3 regions of the Lysinibacillus parviboronicapiens genome follow, and region 3 is predicted to be linked to each of the others. Evidence: predicted binding sites of a transcription regulator. Region 3 holds the regulator's gene; each other region holds the start of a gene.
The links. Region 3 encodes CtsR, which represses protease genes until heat stress. Its sites were predicted from a motif close to ATGGTCAATAAAGGTCAAACA; they were not measured.
Positions count from the first base shown of each region.

Region 1: a site for CtsR is predicted at 2,498-2,518, ahead of C9J31_RS03920 (ATP-dependent Clp protease ATP-binding subunit). Genes of this name have one in related genera too.
Region 2: a site for CtsR is predicted at 3,359-3,379, ahead of clpP (ATP-dependent Clp endopeptidase proteolytic subunit ClpP). Genes of this name have one in related genera too.

Region 1 covers NZ_CP073713.1:821,542-826,966, forward strand. The annotation lists gene C9J31_RS03900 (Cof-type HAD-IIB family hydrolase) at 1-268, opposite strand, end outside; gene C9J31_RS03905 (prolyl oligopeptidase family serine peptidase) at 393-1,157, shown strand; gene C9J31_RS03910 (metal-sulfur cluster assembly factor) at 1,211-1,519, shown strand; gene C9J31_RS03915 (Crp/Fnr family transcriptional regulator) at 1,623-2,309, opposite strand; gene C9J31_RS03920 (ATP-dependent Clp protease ATP-binding subunit) at 2,578-4,704, shown strand; gene C9J31_RS03925 (YjzD family protein) at 4,764-4,958, opposite strand.
Region 2 covers NZ_CP073713.1:4,002,897-4,008,321, forward strand. The annotation lists gene C9J31_RS19350 (spore coat protein) at 1-56, shown strand, start outside; gene C9J31_RS19355 (amino acid ABC transporter ATP-binding protein) at 245-967, opposite strand; gene C9J31_RS19360 (amino acid ABC transporter permease) at 964-1,668, opposite strand; gene C9J31_RS19365 (basic amino acid ABC transporter substrate-binding protein) at 1,763-2,563, opposite strand; tRNA gene C9J31_RS19370 (tRNA-Arg) at 3,071-3,145, opposite strand; gene clpP (ATP-dependent Clp endopeptidase proteolytic subunit ClpP) at 3,465-4,055, shown strand; gene C9J31_RS19380 (HPr family phosphocarrier protein) at 4,140-4,397, opposite strand; gene whiA (DNA-binding protein WhiA) at 4,511-5,425, opposite strand, start outside.
Region 3 covers NZ_CP073713.1:4,710,253-4,715,677, reverse strand. The annotation lists gene corA (magnesium/cobalt transporter CorA) at 1-736, opposite strand, end outside; gene C9J31_RS22935 (class I SAM-dependent methyltransferase) at 949-1,632, opposite strand; gene C9J31_RS22930 (DUF4870 domain-containing protein) at 1,760-2,065, shown strand; gene C9J31_RS22925 (CtsR family transcriptional regulator) at 2,339-2,809, shown strand; gene C9J31_RS22920 (UvrB/UvrC motif-containing protein) at 2,823-3,368, shown strand; gene mcsB (protein-arginine kinase McsB) at 3,365-4,474, shown strand; gene C9J31_RS22910 (ATP-dependent Clp protease ATP-binding subunit) at 4,464-5,425, shown strand, end outside.

The sequences.
Region 1 (5,425 bases), 930 kb from region 3:
CGCCTAAATCAATTGGTGTATGCATCGTTTGCCAAGCAGTATTTTTTGGATGGTGAACGTAAGCACCATTAAAATTAACAATGGGCGTTGTTAGACCGAGCTCATGATAATAAATATCGCTAGCACGATAAGGACGACCTGTGGCAATCATCACCTGATGTCCTTGTTCTTTTGCCTGCAATAATGTTTTTTTAGTTTTCGCTGAAATTTGTTGTTGGTCCGTTAATAACGTCCCGTCTAAATCTAAAACAATTAAATGCGGTTTCATAGCATGTTGCCCCTTTCCTATATGTTAGAATAGTATCTCTTTGTCATCAACTCGTCAAAATTTTGTCATGTAGAAAAAAGTTTGCTAACATAAAAAGAAGAGACAAAAGTTGGGAGTGACAAAGATGTTTACAGAGAGAGAAGTGTGGGGAAGTATTCCGTTATTACATATACATACAGACGATATGAATGAAGAAACCCCAGTCGTGATTTTCTTACACGGTTTTATGAGTGCGAAAGAACATAATCTACATTATGCATATCAGTTAGTCAATAAAGGGGTGCGTGTCCTATTACCAGATGCGAAATTACATGGTGATCGAAGTGAAGACTTAACAGAAATGCAAATGAATTCACACTTTTGGGATATTGTCTTAAATTCTATTCACGAAGTCGAACAATTATATAATGAGCTAAAGAATAAACAACTATTAGTAAATGATAAAATCGGTGTGGCTGGGACTTCGATGGGTGGAATTGTTACTGCAGGTTGCTTAAAGCTTTATGATTGGATTCAAACCGCTGCAATATGTATGGGTGCACCTTGTTTTATAGAATTAGGCGCTTATCAATTACAGCAGTTTGCAGAAAGTGGTTTAAATTGGCCGATGTCAGACGAAGAAGTTCGAAAAACAAATGAACTTTTAGCGAAATATGATATAAGCTTAACACCAGAAAAATTTGCACAACGCCCGATATTCTTCTGGCATGGTAAAAAAGATAAAACTGTGCCATTTAAAGATACGTATACGTTCTATTTAAAATTACGAGCGTATTATGAAAAAAATCCTGAAGATTTGAATTTCTTCGTCGATAATCAGGCTGGTCATGCCGTGACACGTGAAGGCATGTTAGCATCGACTGAATGGCTTGCGCAGCATTTGGCATAATAAGTAGCATCTGCTATGATGAAGTTAACACTGTGATGGAAGGAGAAATACAGATGGATCAAGATATGAAAGACAGCATGTTAGGTGCATTAGAAAATGTAATTGACCCTGAGCTGGGTATTGATATTGTCAACTTAGGATTAGTATATGATGTTGAATTAGATGATGAGGGCTTAGCAACAGTCACAATGACGCTAACATCAATGGGATGCCCACTTGGCCCAGTTATTGTTGACCAAGTAAAAACAGCATTAAGTGAACTACCAGAAGTGAAAAGTACAAATGTTAACATTGTGTGGAATCCACCTTGGTCAAAAGACAAGATGTCCCGATACGCGAAATTGGCATTAGGTGTACGTTAAGTAAACTTTAGCACAAGGCGTATGTCGCTAGTACAAAATAGAGTACAGTAAAAACAAATTCCCACTTGCACAAAATGCAGGTGGGAATTTGTTATATATCGGATTAATCGATACGGCAAATTTGTAATGGACAACTTTCACAGGCGATTTCATCTTTTAGAAATTGTAGATCATGAATTGTAATATAGCCTTTTTCAAAGGATAAAATATTATGCTTTTTTAAATCATTGAGCATGCGATTTATCATTTCTCTACTTGTTGCGCATAGACTAGCAATTTCTGAATTTGTTAATGGAAAATCGATAAAAATCGTACCACTTTCTAAAACCTTGCCATAGGTGTTAGATAAACGAATTAACGTTGAAAATAAAGCACCTTTCTTACCATTCAACACTAGATCACGCAAACGGCTTTGATGTTTTAAATTTTCAGTTTGTAGCCACTTTAAGTACTCAACCATTAAAGACGGTTGCTCCAATAATAACTGCTCCAACGATTTACGGCTAAGGACGTATAACGTAGAGGGCTCTAATACTTTTGCAGTCATGGCGTGATAAGTTAGGTTACAAAATAATGAACCTTCCCCGATAATACTATCAGGACCACAAATTCGTACGGTTAATTCTTTTCCACTTTCAGTTTCCTGACTAATCGAAATGGCACCAGTTTTAATATAATATATTTCTTTTGCACGTTCGCCTTCTAAAAAAATTTTACTTTCCTTATTCACTTTTATAAAAACGCCGTGTTTTTGAAAAAGAGCATGAATTTTTTCTTGATTATCATCCATTAGTACCATAAAAACACATCTCTTTCTATTTGTAATAAGTGACCGTATTACAAAAGAATGGTGATTAATCATTCCGATATATTAAAACAACGAAACATAACCTCATTATAACGTAATCTATCCTGTGTAAGGGAAAAAAATTTAGAGCTTATTTTTTGCTAGGTCTTGTCGGTTGTTGTAAAATTAAGTTAGTCAAAAAAGGTCAAACATTTTTCTCTGAAATTGTGGATGCAATTATGCCAAAGATATTTGAAAAGGAGTGCTAACGATGCAATTTCAACAAACAGATAATAAAAAACCATTAGAGCAATTTGGACGTAATTTAGTGGAAGAAGTAAAAAACGGCAAAATGGATCCAGTTATTGGCCGTGATGAAGAAATTCGCAATGTTATTCGTATTTTAACGCGAAAAACTAAAAATAACCCAGTATTAATTGGTGAACCCGGTGTCGGTAAAACGGCAATTGTAGAAGGGTTGGCTCAGCGCATTGTGAAAGGCGATGTACCAGAGGGGTTAAAAGAATGTGTATTGTATGAGCTAGATATGAGTGCATTAATAGCAGGGGCAAGTTATCGTGGACAATTTGAAGAACGATTAAAAGGTGTATTAAAAGAAGTAAAAGAATCACAAGGGCGTATTATTTTATTTATCGATGAAATTCATACGATTGTTGGTGCAGGAAAAACAGACGGTGCAATGGATGCAGGAAATATGTTAAAGCCGATGCTCGCTCGAGGTGAATTACATTGTATCGGTGCCACAACGTTAGACGAATACCGTATGTATATTGAAAAAGACCCGGCTTTAGAACGTCGTTTCCAACAAGTGCTTGTGCGCGAACCATCCATTGAAGATACTGTATCTATTTTACGCGGCTTAAAAGAGCGCTTTGAGTTACATCATGCGGTACGTATCCATGACCGTGCAATTGTGGCGGCAGCGCAGCTTTCAAATCGCTATATTACAGAGCGCTTCCTTCCTGATAAAGCAATTGATTTAATAGACGAGGCTTGTGCGATGATTCGTACAGAAATCGATTCCATGCCACAAGAATTAGATGCAGTGACACGACGTATTATGCAACTTGAAATTGAAGAGCAAGCATTACGAAAAGAAAAAGATGAGGCAAGCAAAAAAAGACTGGAACAATTACGCGATGAGTTAGCTAAATTAAAAGAATCCTCTGAAGGTATGCGCAAGCAATGGGAAGCAGAAAAAGAGGCGCTCCATGGCATTCAGAAAAAACGTGAAATACTCGACAAATACCGTCGTGATTTAGATGAAGCTGAAAGTAAATATGATTTAAATAAAGCGGCAGAATTACGTCACGGTAAAATCCCGACCCTTGAAAAAGAAATTCAAGAAATGGAAAAACAATTAGAAGAGGGGACGGAAGTACGCATTTTGCGCGAGGAAGTAACGGCGGATGAAATCGCATCTATCGTGTCTCGTTGGACAGGTATACCTGTTACAAAATTAGTGGAAGGTGAGCGTGAGAAATTACTGCGTTTAAAAGATACGCTACATGAACGGGTTGTAGGGCAGGAGACAGCTGTTCAACTTGTGACGGAAGCGGTATGGCGTGCTCGTGCAGGCATTAAAGACCCTCATCGTCCGATTGGTAGCTTCTTATTCCTAGGACCAACTGGTGTTGGTAAAACTGAGCTAGCAAAGGCACTAGCGGCACAGTTATTTGATTCAGAGGAGCATTTTATCCGTATTGATATGAGTGAATATATGGAAAAACATAGCGTATCACGCCTTGTTGGTGCACCTCCAGGTTATGTTGGCTATGAAGAAGGTGGACAATTAACAGAGGCTGTTCGCCGTAATCCATATTCAGTTGTATTACTGGATGAAATTGAGAAGGCTCATCCGGACGTAGCCAATATATTACTGCAAATTTTAGATGATGGTCGCATTACGGATAGTCAAGGTCGAATGGTCAACTTTACAAATACAGTCGTGATTTTGACTTCTAATATCGGTTCTAGTTATTTAATGGAGGCAAAAAAAGATGATGCAGCAATTGAGGACTTAGTTATGACAGCGCTGCGTCAACATTTTAAACCAGAGTTATTAAATCGTATGGATGATATTATCCTGTTTCATGCTTTATCTGATGAACATTTCACAGCCATTGCTTGGAAATACGTAGAACAGCTTGTCAAACGGGTAGCGGAACAGGAAATTACATTAGCAGTAGAAAAAGACGTCATTGCTTGGGTTGTAGAACAAGGTGCAGATGCACAATTTGGTGCACGACCATTAAAACGTTTCGTGCAACGTTATATTGAAACAGCTGTGGCAAAGGAATTATTACGTGGGGAAGTATTACCTGGAGACACATTGCATGTGAAAATACGTGATGGTCACTGCGTAGTTGAAAAATAATAGAAAAAAAGAAAAAAACCTGTTTCGCTTGAGGCGATACAGGTTTTTTAAGGATTTGATTAATGATGGTCTGCAGCGTCTGGCGTTGGCTCGTTTGGAATGATTGCACCAATTACGAAAATTAGTACTGAGAACACAACTGAAATGATAGCACCTGTTTGGAAATCAAATGGTACACCAAGTACAGAACTTACTACATAGTTTAACATTGAAACTAGTAGGAATGACCATACAAATGTAACGATATATTGCATTAATTTCACCTCAACCGAACTTTTTAAAAGCATAAGTTTTACTACATATACATTATCATATCATAACATAAGACGAAAAAAAAAGAACCTTTTACGATAAAGTGGACATTAATCGGTGGTATACTCTCTCTGCCGCCAATTGGTTGATACAATAGGGCGAATACAAATGCCCAATCAACCATCGGAACCCTTGATTATTCTATGTTTTGAAGTGAAAGACTTAGCATTAGTGAATAGAAAAGAAACATGGCGAATTTGTCACAACAATGTGACCAAATAGTATAACGAGAGCACTGAAAAAGTCCATAAAATGAATTTTAGCCATGGCTTTTTCTTCGATTTCGTTGCGCCGGACGCTTTCTTGGGGGCGAACCTTGAGCCGCATCGTTGCTAACGCTCCTGGAGCCCTAAGCAGATTATCAATTTTACATCAAAAAATAGCATTTCACTTTTGAGACAGCCAAAGA
Region 2 (5,425 bases), 710 kb from region 3:
AAGATATGCGTACTATGCTTGATTCCTTTGCAACTACGACAAATCCCCTTCATTAAATACAAAAAATGCAGTCCCAAAGGTGATGGAAAATCACTAGGGGACTGCATCTTTGCTTGAATGGCACTACATAACGTGTAAATTTATCGAAACACTTTGCTATTTTATCGCTCTATTTTTTACATGTATCGCTCAACTTTCATCAGAGCAAAAAAAAACGAACGAGTACCGTTCGTTTCACTAATTATTAAAGGACTTTTCCTAAAAAGGCTTTTGTTCGTTCATTTTGTGGATTACCGAAAAGCTCTTGGGGAGTCCCTTCTTCTACGATATAACCGCCGTCCATGAACACCACTCGATCACCTACTTCACGAGCAAAGCCCATTTCATGTGTCACAACAATCATTGTCATCCCTTCAACTGCTAGATTTTTCATAACATCTAATACTTCTTTTACCATCTCTGGGTCAAGAGCTGAAGTTGGTTCATCAAATAGAATTGCTTTAGGCTTCATTGCTAATGCACGGGCAATTGCAACTCGTTGCTGTTGGCCACCTGAAAGCTGCTCAGGATAGTTGTAAGCTTTGCTATCGAGACCCACTTTTTTCAAGAGCTCATGTCCCAGCTCTTCAGCTTCAGGACGCTTCAAATTGCGGATTTGCATCGGAGCCATTGTTATATTATCCAACACTGTCATATGAGGAAACAGGTTAAATTGTTGGAACACCATGCCAACCTCCGCTCGAATTGCATTAATATTTGTTTTCGGATCATTTATTTTTACATTTTCCACATATATTGCACCATCTGTCACTTGCTCTAGCATATTAATGCAACGTAAAAAAGTACTTTTTCCAGAACCCGATGGCCCAATTACACATACAACCTGCTTCTCTTGTATTTCATAATCAATGCCTTTTAGTACCTCTAGCTTACCAAAATATTTGTGTAAGTTTTCAATTTTAATCATCGCGCTTCCCGCCCTTCTACTTTACGAGGGACATAGCTATTGCTAAAACGTTTCTCTATATAGGCAACAACTTTTGTTACACCATACGTTAAGATTAAATATAACAATGCGGCTACAATATAAGGCTCCCAGAAACGGAAGCTTGCACCTGCCACTACTTTACTTGCATATAATATATCTGGTGCCGCAATTACTGTAACTAAAGATGAGTCTTTTAATAAGGCAATAAATTCATTGCCTAATGGCGGAATCATACGTCTAAAAGCTTGTGGCAAAATCACTTTACGCATGGCTTGATTATGAGTTAAGCCGAGTGAACGTGCCGCCTCCATTTGCCCCTTATCAATACTTTGAATACCAGCACGGAATATTTCTGCATTATAAGCTGCACAATTTAAAACCAGTGCGGTAATACCTGACACCATATATCCTAATGAATGCCCAAAAATTGTCGGAATAACGGCTAAGTGAATTAATAAGATTTGCACCAGCATTGGTGTCCCACGGAATAAATCTACATAAAGTTTACATGGCCAGTAAATCCATTTTTTCTTTGATAATTTCCCCAACCCTAGCAGTAAACCTAATATAATACCACCAAAATAACCACTGAGCGTTAAAATGATTGTCACACCAATACCACGTACAAACATATCACGGTAGTTCCAGACTATGTCCCAGCGTAAGTCAAAGATGTCCATCCGAACCCCTACTTTCCCTTTCAGATTCTTGCTATTGAATTACCCTAAAAAATCAAATGAGCCGCTAGCATATTTAGGCTAGCGGCATCCTCTACTACTTAAAGTCCGTACCTGTAATTTCTTTTAACTTACCGTTGTCTTTAATTTTTTGTAAACCTTCATTTAATATTTTTAATAATTCTTCATTGCCTTTTCTCACCATGAAGCCGTAGTATTCTTTTTCAAATGCATCATCTTTAATAACTTTTAATTTCGCTTTTGGATTTGCCTCCATGTATTCGTATATAACCGCATTATCACCAATAGTTGCATCTACGTTGCCGTTTAACATCTCTTGAATGGCAACTGGTTGATTTTCAAATGCCATGATGTTTGTACTTGCTTCACCTTGCAATTTTTTCGCAGCCATATGACCTGTTGCATTAATTTGTACGGAAATCTTTTTATCTTTTAAATCTGCTAATGATTTAATTTTTGAATCTTCTTTTACTACGATTAATAATTGAGATTCATAATAAGGTTCTGTAAAATCAAATGATTCTTTACGCTCTTCATTAATCGTAATACCTGATGCACCGATATCTGTCTCACTATTTTTTATTGTTTGGAATACTGGTTCCCAACCGATGTTGTTCCATTCCACTTCAAAGTCCATTTCATCGGCGATTGCTTGCAGTACATCTACATCAATCCCAACAATGTTTCCTTTATCGTCTACTGATTCAAATGGTGCAAAGGTAGCTTCTGTACCTACTTTATATACCTGTTTCTTGGCTCCATTATCTTCCGAAGTGCCACCGTCACTTGAAGATGTGTTTTCTTTTGTACCGCAGCCTGCTAGGACTAGTGAAAACGCTGCAACAATCATTAATAACGTCCATATACGTTTTTTCATAGTTGTCTCCCCCTAATAGTTTAAATAATATTCCGCACACTTCAATTCTCTCAATTCGGAAATGTTAGACTATTAGGTCAATTATAGTGATAATAGAGTCTAGATACAATACTATATTGCATAAAAGTAAGAGTAATTTTATAATAATAAATTCAACATCCATTATTTAGAAAAATAATGTTTAACTTAGCGATTTAATAACATTAAATGTATACTAATACATTGTTGATATAATTTTTTAGCAAAAATAACATAATTTTAGACACAAAAAAAGAATCCCCCTCAGAAAAGGATTCTTCTTTTGGACTAGCGAGCTAGCCTCACGTTCAGTTATGTTCACTAAAATAATTTGGAGTTGTTGCTTTTTTGAAGGTTTGAAGGGAATTAATACGGGAATAATGCCATATAGGTTATCCTCACTATGTTCCCCTCGTTCTCTGCTAAGCAGGCTGCTAAGCTACTTATTAGAGAGTCGAGCTATAAAAATATATCAATTTCACAGTAAAATGGCGCCCTCGGAGGGAATCGAACCCCCAGTGCAAGAACCGGAATCTTACGTGTTATCCATTACACCACGAGGGCAATTGAACACAAAAAAAAAGTACTCACTCTAGGCTTTACGGTAAAGCATCATGTAGATAACCCTCATTTTTTGAAGCATACCTGCAAAATAGTGTACTGTACTTTAACTTGCGACCTTTCTATTATACAAACGTATTGCTCACAATTCAACTATAGAATGAAAAAGTTTTAAATTTTTTTGTTATAGATTAAATTTCTCAATATCAGTGTTAATATTTGACCTTCCCTGACTATAATGTGTATGATAAGGTTACAGCTGAAATTCAATGAATGATTTCAGTAAAAGTATTCGAATTTAGTTTTTTAAGGAGGATTTAACATGAATTTAATTCCTACAGTTATTGAACAAACAAGTCGTGGTGAGCGTGCATATGACATTTATTCACGACTACTAAAAGACCGTATCATCCTATTAGGAAGTGCAATTGATGACAACGTAGCGAACTCAATCGTTGCACAGCTGCTATTCTTAGAAGCAGAAGATCCAGATAAAGACATTTCTCTTTACATTAACTCTCCTGGCGGTTCTATCACAGCTGGTATGGCAATCTATGATACAATGCAATTCATCAAGCCAAAAGTACAAACAATTTGTATCGGTATGGCAGCATCAATGGGGGCATTCCTTCTTGCTGCTGGTGAACCTGGTAAGCGCTGTGCATTACCAAATGCAGAAGTTATGATTCACCAACCACTTGGCGGTGCACAAGGCCAAGCGACTGAAATTGAAATCGCTGCAAAACGCATTTTATTCCTACGTGAAAAATTAAACGGTATTTTATCTGAGCGTACTGGCCAGCCTCTTGAGGTTATTTCAAGAGATACTGATCGCGACAACTTCATGACAGCAGAACGTGCCAAAGAATATGGCTTAATCGATCATATCTTTGAACGTAACGACCGTAAATAATAAAAAACCTCTGAGTCCCATTGGCTCAGAGGTTTTTTTGACTGGGTGCTTACTAGCTAAGCAATTATTAGCTCCCGTTTTATGTTAATCTTCTTTTTCAATAAGTGCCGCTAATGATGTAACCGCTTGCTCAGAATCGTTGCCTTCACTACTTAAAACAACCTCTGTGCCTTTTGCTATGGCTAAGCTCATAACACCCATAATGGATTTGGCATTTACTTTTTTCTCATCTTTTTCAAGAAAAATATCAGCGCTAAAGCGATTTGCTTCTTGCACAAATAGCGCTGCTTGTCTAGCTTGTAGTCCTAATTTTAACTTTACTTGGACTGTTCTCTCAGTCATTCGCAAAACTCCCTTTCACTACCGTTCATCTTATTAGTTTTATCTTACCTCACTTAATAGGAAAAGAACAATAAGCGATTGCGTATCACTTTCATACATTTTGTATATGAAAGTTAACCACCTATTTTTTCACCGCGTCTTAATGCATCTGCAATTTCATCAATTTTTCGTAATCGATGATTAACACCTGACTTACTAACGGTGCCGCTTGATACCATCTCGCCTAATTCTTTTAATGTCACATCTTGATATTCAACACGTAGACGTGCAATTTCTCTTAGTTTTTCTGGCAACTGATCTAAACCAATTGAATTTTCAATAAAGCGAATATTCTCTACCTGTCGCAGTGCTGCTCCAATTGTCTTATTCAAATTCGCCGTTTCACAGTTCACAATACGATTGACACTATTGCGCATGTCGCGCAGGATTCGAACGTCTTCAAATTTCATCATCGCTTGATGTGCACCAACAATATTTAGAAAATCAGAAATTTTTTCAGCTTCCTTTAAGTATGTTACAAAGCCTTTTTTCCGTTCAATTGTTTTCGCATTTAACTCAAATTCATTCATTAAATCCATTAATGCCTCACCATGCTCTTTATACAAAGAATAAATTTCTAAGTGATAGGCTGACGTTTCTGGATTGTTTACCGAGCCGCCTGCTAAAAAAGCGCCACGTAAATACGCTCTTTTTTGACCGCTCTTTTTAATAAGCTCTCTAGAAATCGTATGATTGAATTGAAAATCATCTGAAATTATCGCCAAATCAATTAATAGCTCACGTGCACCATCTCGTACACGGCAAATATAAACATTATTTTTTTTCAAGCGCATTTTCTTCCTGACAAGAAGCTCAACATTATAAGGATATAATTTCTTCATAATTGTATAAAGCCTTCTTGCGATGGCAGCATTTTCAGTTTGCACGTCTAAGCTAAGCTGTTTGTTAGCAAAGGATAATGAACCATTCATTCGAATTAAGGCAGATACTTCCGCTTTCATACAATGATCGTCCGCTTCTACTTGCGT
Region 3 (5,425 bases):
TCGCCATATAGCTATCCCGCATGTCTGCTGTAAGCTCACGATTAGATTCAACCATCTCTGTAAGTTTGACTAAATGGTCGTGAATATCACCGAAATAGGCTCGTTCGGATTTTTTTAATGCGAAGCGGTAAGAACTTAGGATACGATATAAAAGATCCCGCATTGGTAATATGGTTCTTCGTAAATGCAGTAAGTCACTACGAAATTCAAATACTATCTGCATCGCATTTAAACTGTTTTGATATGTCAGTTCATCTTCAAGTGCATTAAGATGATCTTCGATTGTATAGACAAGTGGGAAATAGCTATCGACAATCTTATCAATTGTCTGATAGGTTAGAAATACAGTGCCACGTTCCCAATTCTTTGGTTGATCTTCTAAAAGCTTTTGCACCTTATCTATTTCAGGCGCCTGGTTTTTATGGAAAGTAACGATAAACTTATCAGAGACAAAGATATTTATTTCCTCAGCTATTAGTGTTTCCTCATTAAGTCTATGAATAACGAAAAAATGATAATCATCATAAAAATCGAGCTTTGGCCGTTGTAAACGCATTAAACAATCTTCAATGGCTAGTGGATGAAAATGAAAAAACGTATCGAGTAATAATTCTTCTGCAGTAGTTGGGCAATTAAAATCAACCCAAAACCATTCAAAATTATTATTTTTAATATCTTCAAGCGGAAATCCTTTTAATAATTGCTGATCTTTCGAAATGCCCATTGTGCGAATCACGGCATTCACCTCAATTCTATTTCTCCTATATAAATGGATGTTAAATCCGCTGCTTCAAACATCCGCAAACGGGGCATTTATGGAAATGTGGTTGTATTTATTCAGTCGATTGTAACCAATTAAATTTATTAATTAAAAGTCGCTATCGGTCGCTAGTTCCTACTGATGGGGATTTCGTTAGGTTTTACTCCGCGAATTTTTATCCCCAACTATTAAGGTTTCTCTTTATAGCATACCCAACCAGCAAATAATGTTGTAGCAAAAAATCTGGACGGCTGTGTGAAGCCTGCTTGTTGTAGCAAAGATAAAATTTCCTCTTCCTGCATAAACGACAGAGCGCGAATGGATTGCTCCATATTAGCCACTTCTACGGCTGAAAGTTTTGTGTGTTGTAGCCAATAGGCACGCCATAAGTCAAACTGTAACTCGGTTTCAGTTGAGTTAAGCAACCCATATTTAGATACAAGGACAAATGGAGCTCCAGGTTTTAAATGCTTCACAATTTCTTTTAATGTCGCAAGTTTCTCTTCATATGTTTCGATAAAATGAAGAACTAGTATACAACTTGCAGCATCAAACTTTGTTGATGGTAGCGATGTTTCAAGTATAGTACCGTGACAAAAGGAAATATTATTAGGTAATGATTTTAAGCGTTCTTCAGCAATCTGTAGCATTGCTTGTGCAGGATCTATCCCCACAAAGGACCAGCGAGGTCTTTGTTCAGCGAACTGTAAGATTTCATTACCGCTTCCTGAGCCAAGTACTAAAAACGTAGCTTCCTCAGGCAAGTTCGCTCGATAAAAGGTTTGTGTTAAACGTAACATTGCATCATAGCTAGGCAATGTACGTCGAATACCTTTTTCATATTCGTTTGCGAGTATGTTATTAAATTCCATCGTGTTATCACATGCCTTTCAAAAAAAATTAGAAAAATTTATATGTGTATGAAACTATTTCGGGTATAGGTCCGTAAATAGTAGTACAAATAGCAAAAGACATTAAAAAGGAAGGTTGATGATATATATGGAAACAAAATGGTCTAAGGTAATCATACATGCTAGTGCGTTTTTTGCACCATTTTTAGTACCGATTTTATTTTTCTTAATTAGTACTGATGAAGAAGTAAAGGGAATCTCTATTCAGGCATTGCTGTTCCAAATTGTAATGTGGGTATTAATTGCAATTGCCGGTATTTTAAGCTTTGTGTTAATCGGTTTACCGTTCTTACTAATTTTCGGTATTATGACTTTTATCGTCCCAATTATCGGTATTGTGAAGGCTATATCTGACGAGCCTTGGCGTTATCCAATTGTTGGTCGCTGGGTATAATTTTTATAGACGCAAGTATATGCTAGGTGCATATGCTTGCGTTTTTTCTATAGGTGGAAAGGGTAGATATAAACATGAATTCTGTAGCACAACTCCCATCCGTGAAGTGTCGTGCCACGATTGCTGATGATAAAACGTACTTTAGGGCATAATGACACTTAATCCTTTTCAATGTGCGTATTAATTGCAATTATTTTCAAGCGTTCTGTATAATATACTCAAAGATAGTCAAAGATAGTCAAAGTCAGTGTAGTTAGCGAGGTGTATTCCTAAATGCGTAATATTTCAGACATCATAGAAGGCTACTTAAAGCAAGTACTTGAATTAGGTGGAGAAGGGCATATTGAAATTAAACGGAGTGAAATTGCTGATAAATTTCAATGTGTACCGTCACAAATAAATTATGTAATTAATACAAGATTTACAGCTGAACGTGGTTACCTTGTTGAAAGTAAACGTGGTGGAGGTGGATACATTCGAATTTTACGTGTCCGTGCAAACTCACAAATTGATTTGATTGATGATGTACTCTTGCAAATTGAAAGTGGGGCATCGCAAACAGTAGCAGAAGATTTAGTTTATCGTTTAATTGACGAGCAGGTAATTTCAAAACGAGAAGCGAAATTAATGTTAGCGGCAGTTGATCGCTCAACATTAGATTTACAACTACCTTTACGGGATAACATTCGTGCGAGAATTCTACGTGCGATGTTAACGACCATTAAATACGAAAAGCAAAAGTAAAGAGGTGATGGAAATGATATGCGAACATTGCAAGCAGCGCAATGCGACAGTAACAGTAACACAAGTTCAAAATAGTCAGAAGGTGGAACATCATTATTGTGACGTCTGCGCTTCGCAGTTCCATCCATTTCATGCGGAGTTTAAGCAAGAACCGGTTTCAATTCAACAACTACTTTCCAATTGGTTCGGCTCACCGACATGGCAACAAAAAGTTGGTGAAAAGCAACAAGCACCAACCCAACAACAAACGTGTCCACACTGTGGATTTACGTATAAGCGCTTTTTAAAAGAGGGCAAATTCGGATGCCCAGGCTGTTATGATTCTTTTGCCGAGCATTTGCCAAAGCTCTTTAACCGTATTCAGGCTGGCCCTCAACATATTGGCAAAATGCCAGGCGCTCATAGCAATGTCTATGTTATAAAAAAACAAATAGAAGATATTCGTAAACGGATGAAAGATGCCGTAGACGAAGAACAGTTTGAAGAGGCAGCGAAGCTTCGTGATGAGGCAAAGGAACTTGAGAGTCAGCTACAATTCGAAGGTGGTGATGTGTCGTGATGATTGAGCCTTTTTTAGAGCGGGCTACGCCTGTATGGATGCAAGTAGAAGATGATTATTCTGATATTGTCATTAGTACACGAATACGCCTTGCTCGGAATTTAGATGGATATCGTTTCCCACTAGTTTTCTCAGAAGATGAAGCACTACAAGTAGAGCAAGCAGTGACACACGCCATTCAGGACAGTCCTAAACTCCATGAAAGGTACTCTTATTTTGCCATAAAAGATTTAACACCATTACAACGACAAATCCTAGTTGAAAAACATTTAATTAGTCCACAGTTAGCGAAAAAAGAGCTAGTCGGCTCCATGCTGCTATCTGAGGATGAATCCATTAGCATTATGGTGAATGAAGAAGACCATTTACGCATTCAATGTATGACAGCAAGTTTTCAACTTCAAAAGGCATACGAACAGGCCAATAAAATTGATCGTGCCTTAGAAGGGGTACTCCCCTATGCATTTCGAGATAATTTTGGCTATTTAACAAGTTGCCCAACGAATATTGGAACAGGATTACGGGCTTCTGTCATGATGCATCTCCCAGTCCTAACATTAACTGGTCAGATGAATCAAATAATAAATGCCATGACACGATTAGGAATGACAGTTAGGGGAATATATGGAGAAGGTAGTGAAAACTTAGGGAATGTTTATCAAGTTTCAAATCAGATTACCTTAGGAAAAACAGAAGATGATATTTTAGCAGACATTCAAAGCGTTGCTGAAAAAATTATTCAAAAAGAGCGGCACGCAAGAGGTAAGTTGATGGATAAGGCGGAACTTGCCTTAGAAGATCGCATTTACCGAGCTTTAGGTACGCTGACGCATGCGCGTATTTTAACGAGTGAGGAAGCGGCAACTTGCTTATCCAATGTACGCCTTGGGGTAGATTTACAATTGATTGACGGCATAAAGGCCGCAACGTTAAATGAATGTATAGTCTGTATGCAACCTGGATTTTTACAGCATTATGCAGGTGAAGCACTGCCACCGTCCGAACGTGATCGGGTACGAGCAAAGATGCTTCGTGAGGCATTATTTCAAGAAAATTTGAGTAAGCCTACTATAGGGGGAAAAGGAGAGGATTCATATGATGTTTAATCGTTTTACACAACGCGCACAAAAAGTATTACAGCTTGCACAGGAAGAGGCTATTCGTTGGAAACACGAATCAATAGGAACTGAGCATATTCTTTTAGGACTTATTCGTGAAGGCGGGGGTATTGCAGCGAAGGCATTAGAAGCCATTGATATTAGCCCTCAAATGATTGAAGCAGGTATTGAAGAACTGGTTGGTAAAGGTACAGAGGATGTTGGGCCAATCGTGCATTATACACCTCGTGCGAAAAAAGTAATTGAACTATCAGTCGATGAATCACGTAAATTAGGTCATTCGTATATCGGTACCGAGCATTTACTATTAGCGTTAATTCGTGAGGGCGAAGGTGTGGCAGCTCGCGTCTTAAACAATGCGGGTGTCGGTTTAAATAAAGCACGTCAGCAAGTATTATTGTTACTTGGTAACAATGACAATGCACAATCTGGACAGCAAGCAGCACAGGCTGCCAATACACCAACACTAGATAGCCTAGCGCGTGATTTAACACAAATTGCACGTGAAGGCTCATTAGACCCGGTAATTGGTCGTAGTAAAGAAATAACGCGTGTTATCGAAGTATTATCGCGCCGTACAAAAAACAACCCTGTTTTAATTGGTGAACCAGGGGTAGGTAAAACGGCGATTGCAGAAGGTTTAGCACAGCAAATCATTAATAATGAAGTGCCAGAAATCCTTCGTGATAAACGAGTAATGACCCTTGATATGGGGACGGTTGTGGCAGGCACAAAATACCGTGGTGAATTTGAGGACCGTTTGAAAAAAGTAATGGATGAGATTCGCCAAGCAGGTAATGTTATCTTATTCATTGATGAATTGCATACATTAATCGGTGCGGGTGGTGCAGAGGGTGCAATTGACGCATCAAATATTTTAAAACCATCTTTAGCACGCGGTGAGCTACAATGTATCGGCGCAACAACATTAGATGAGTA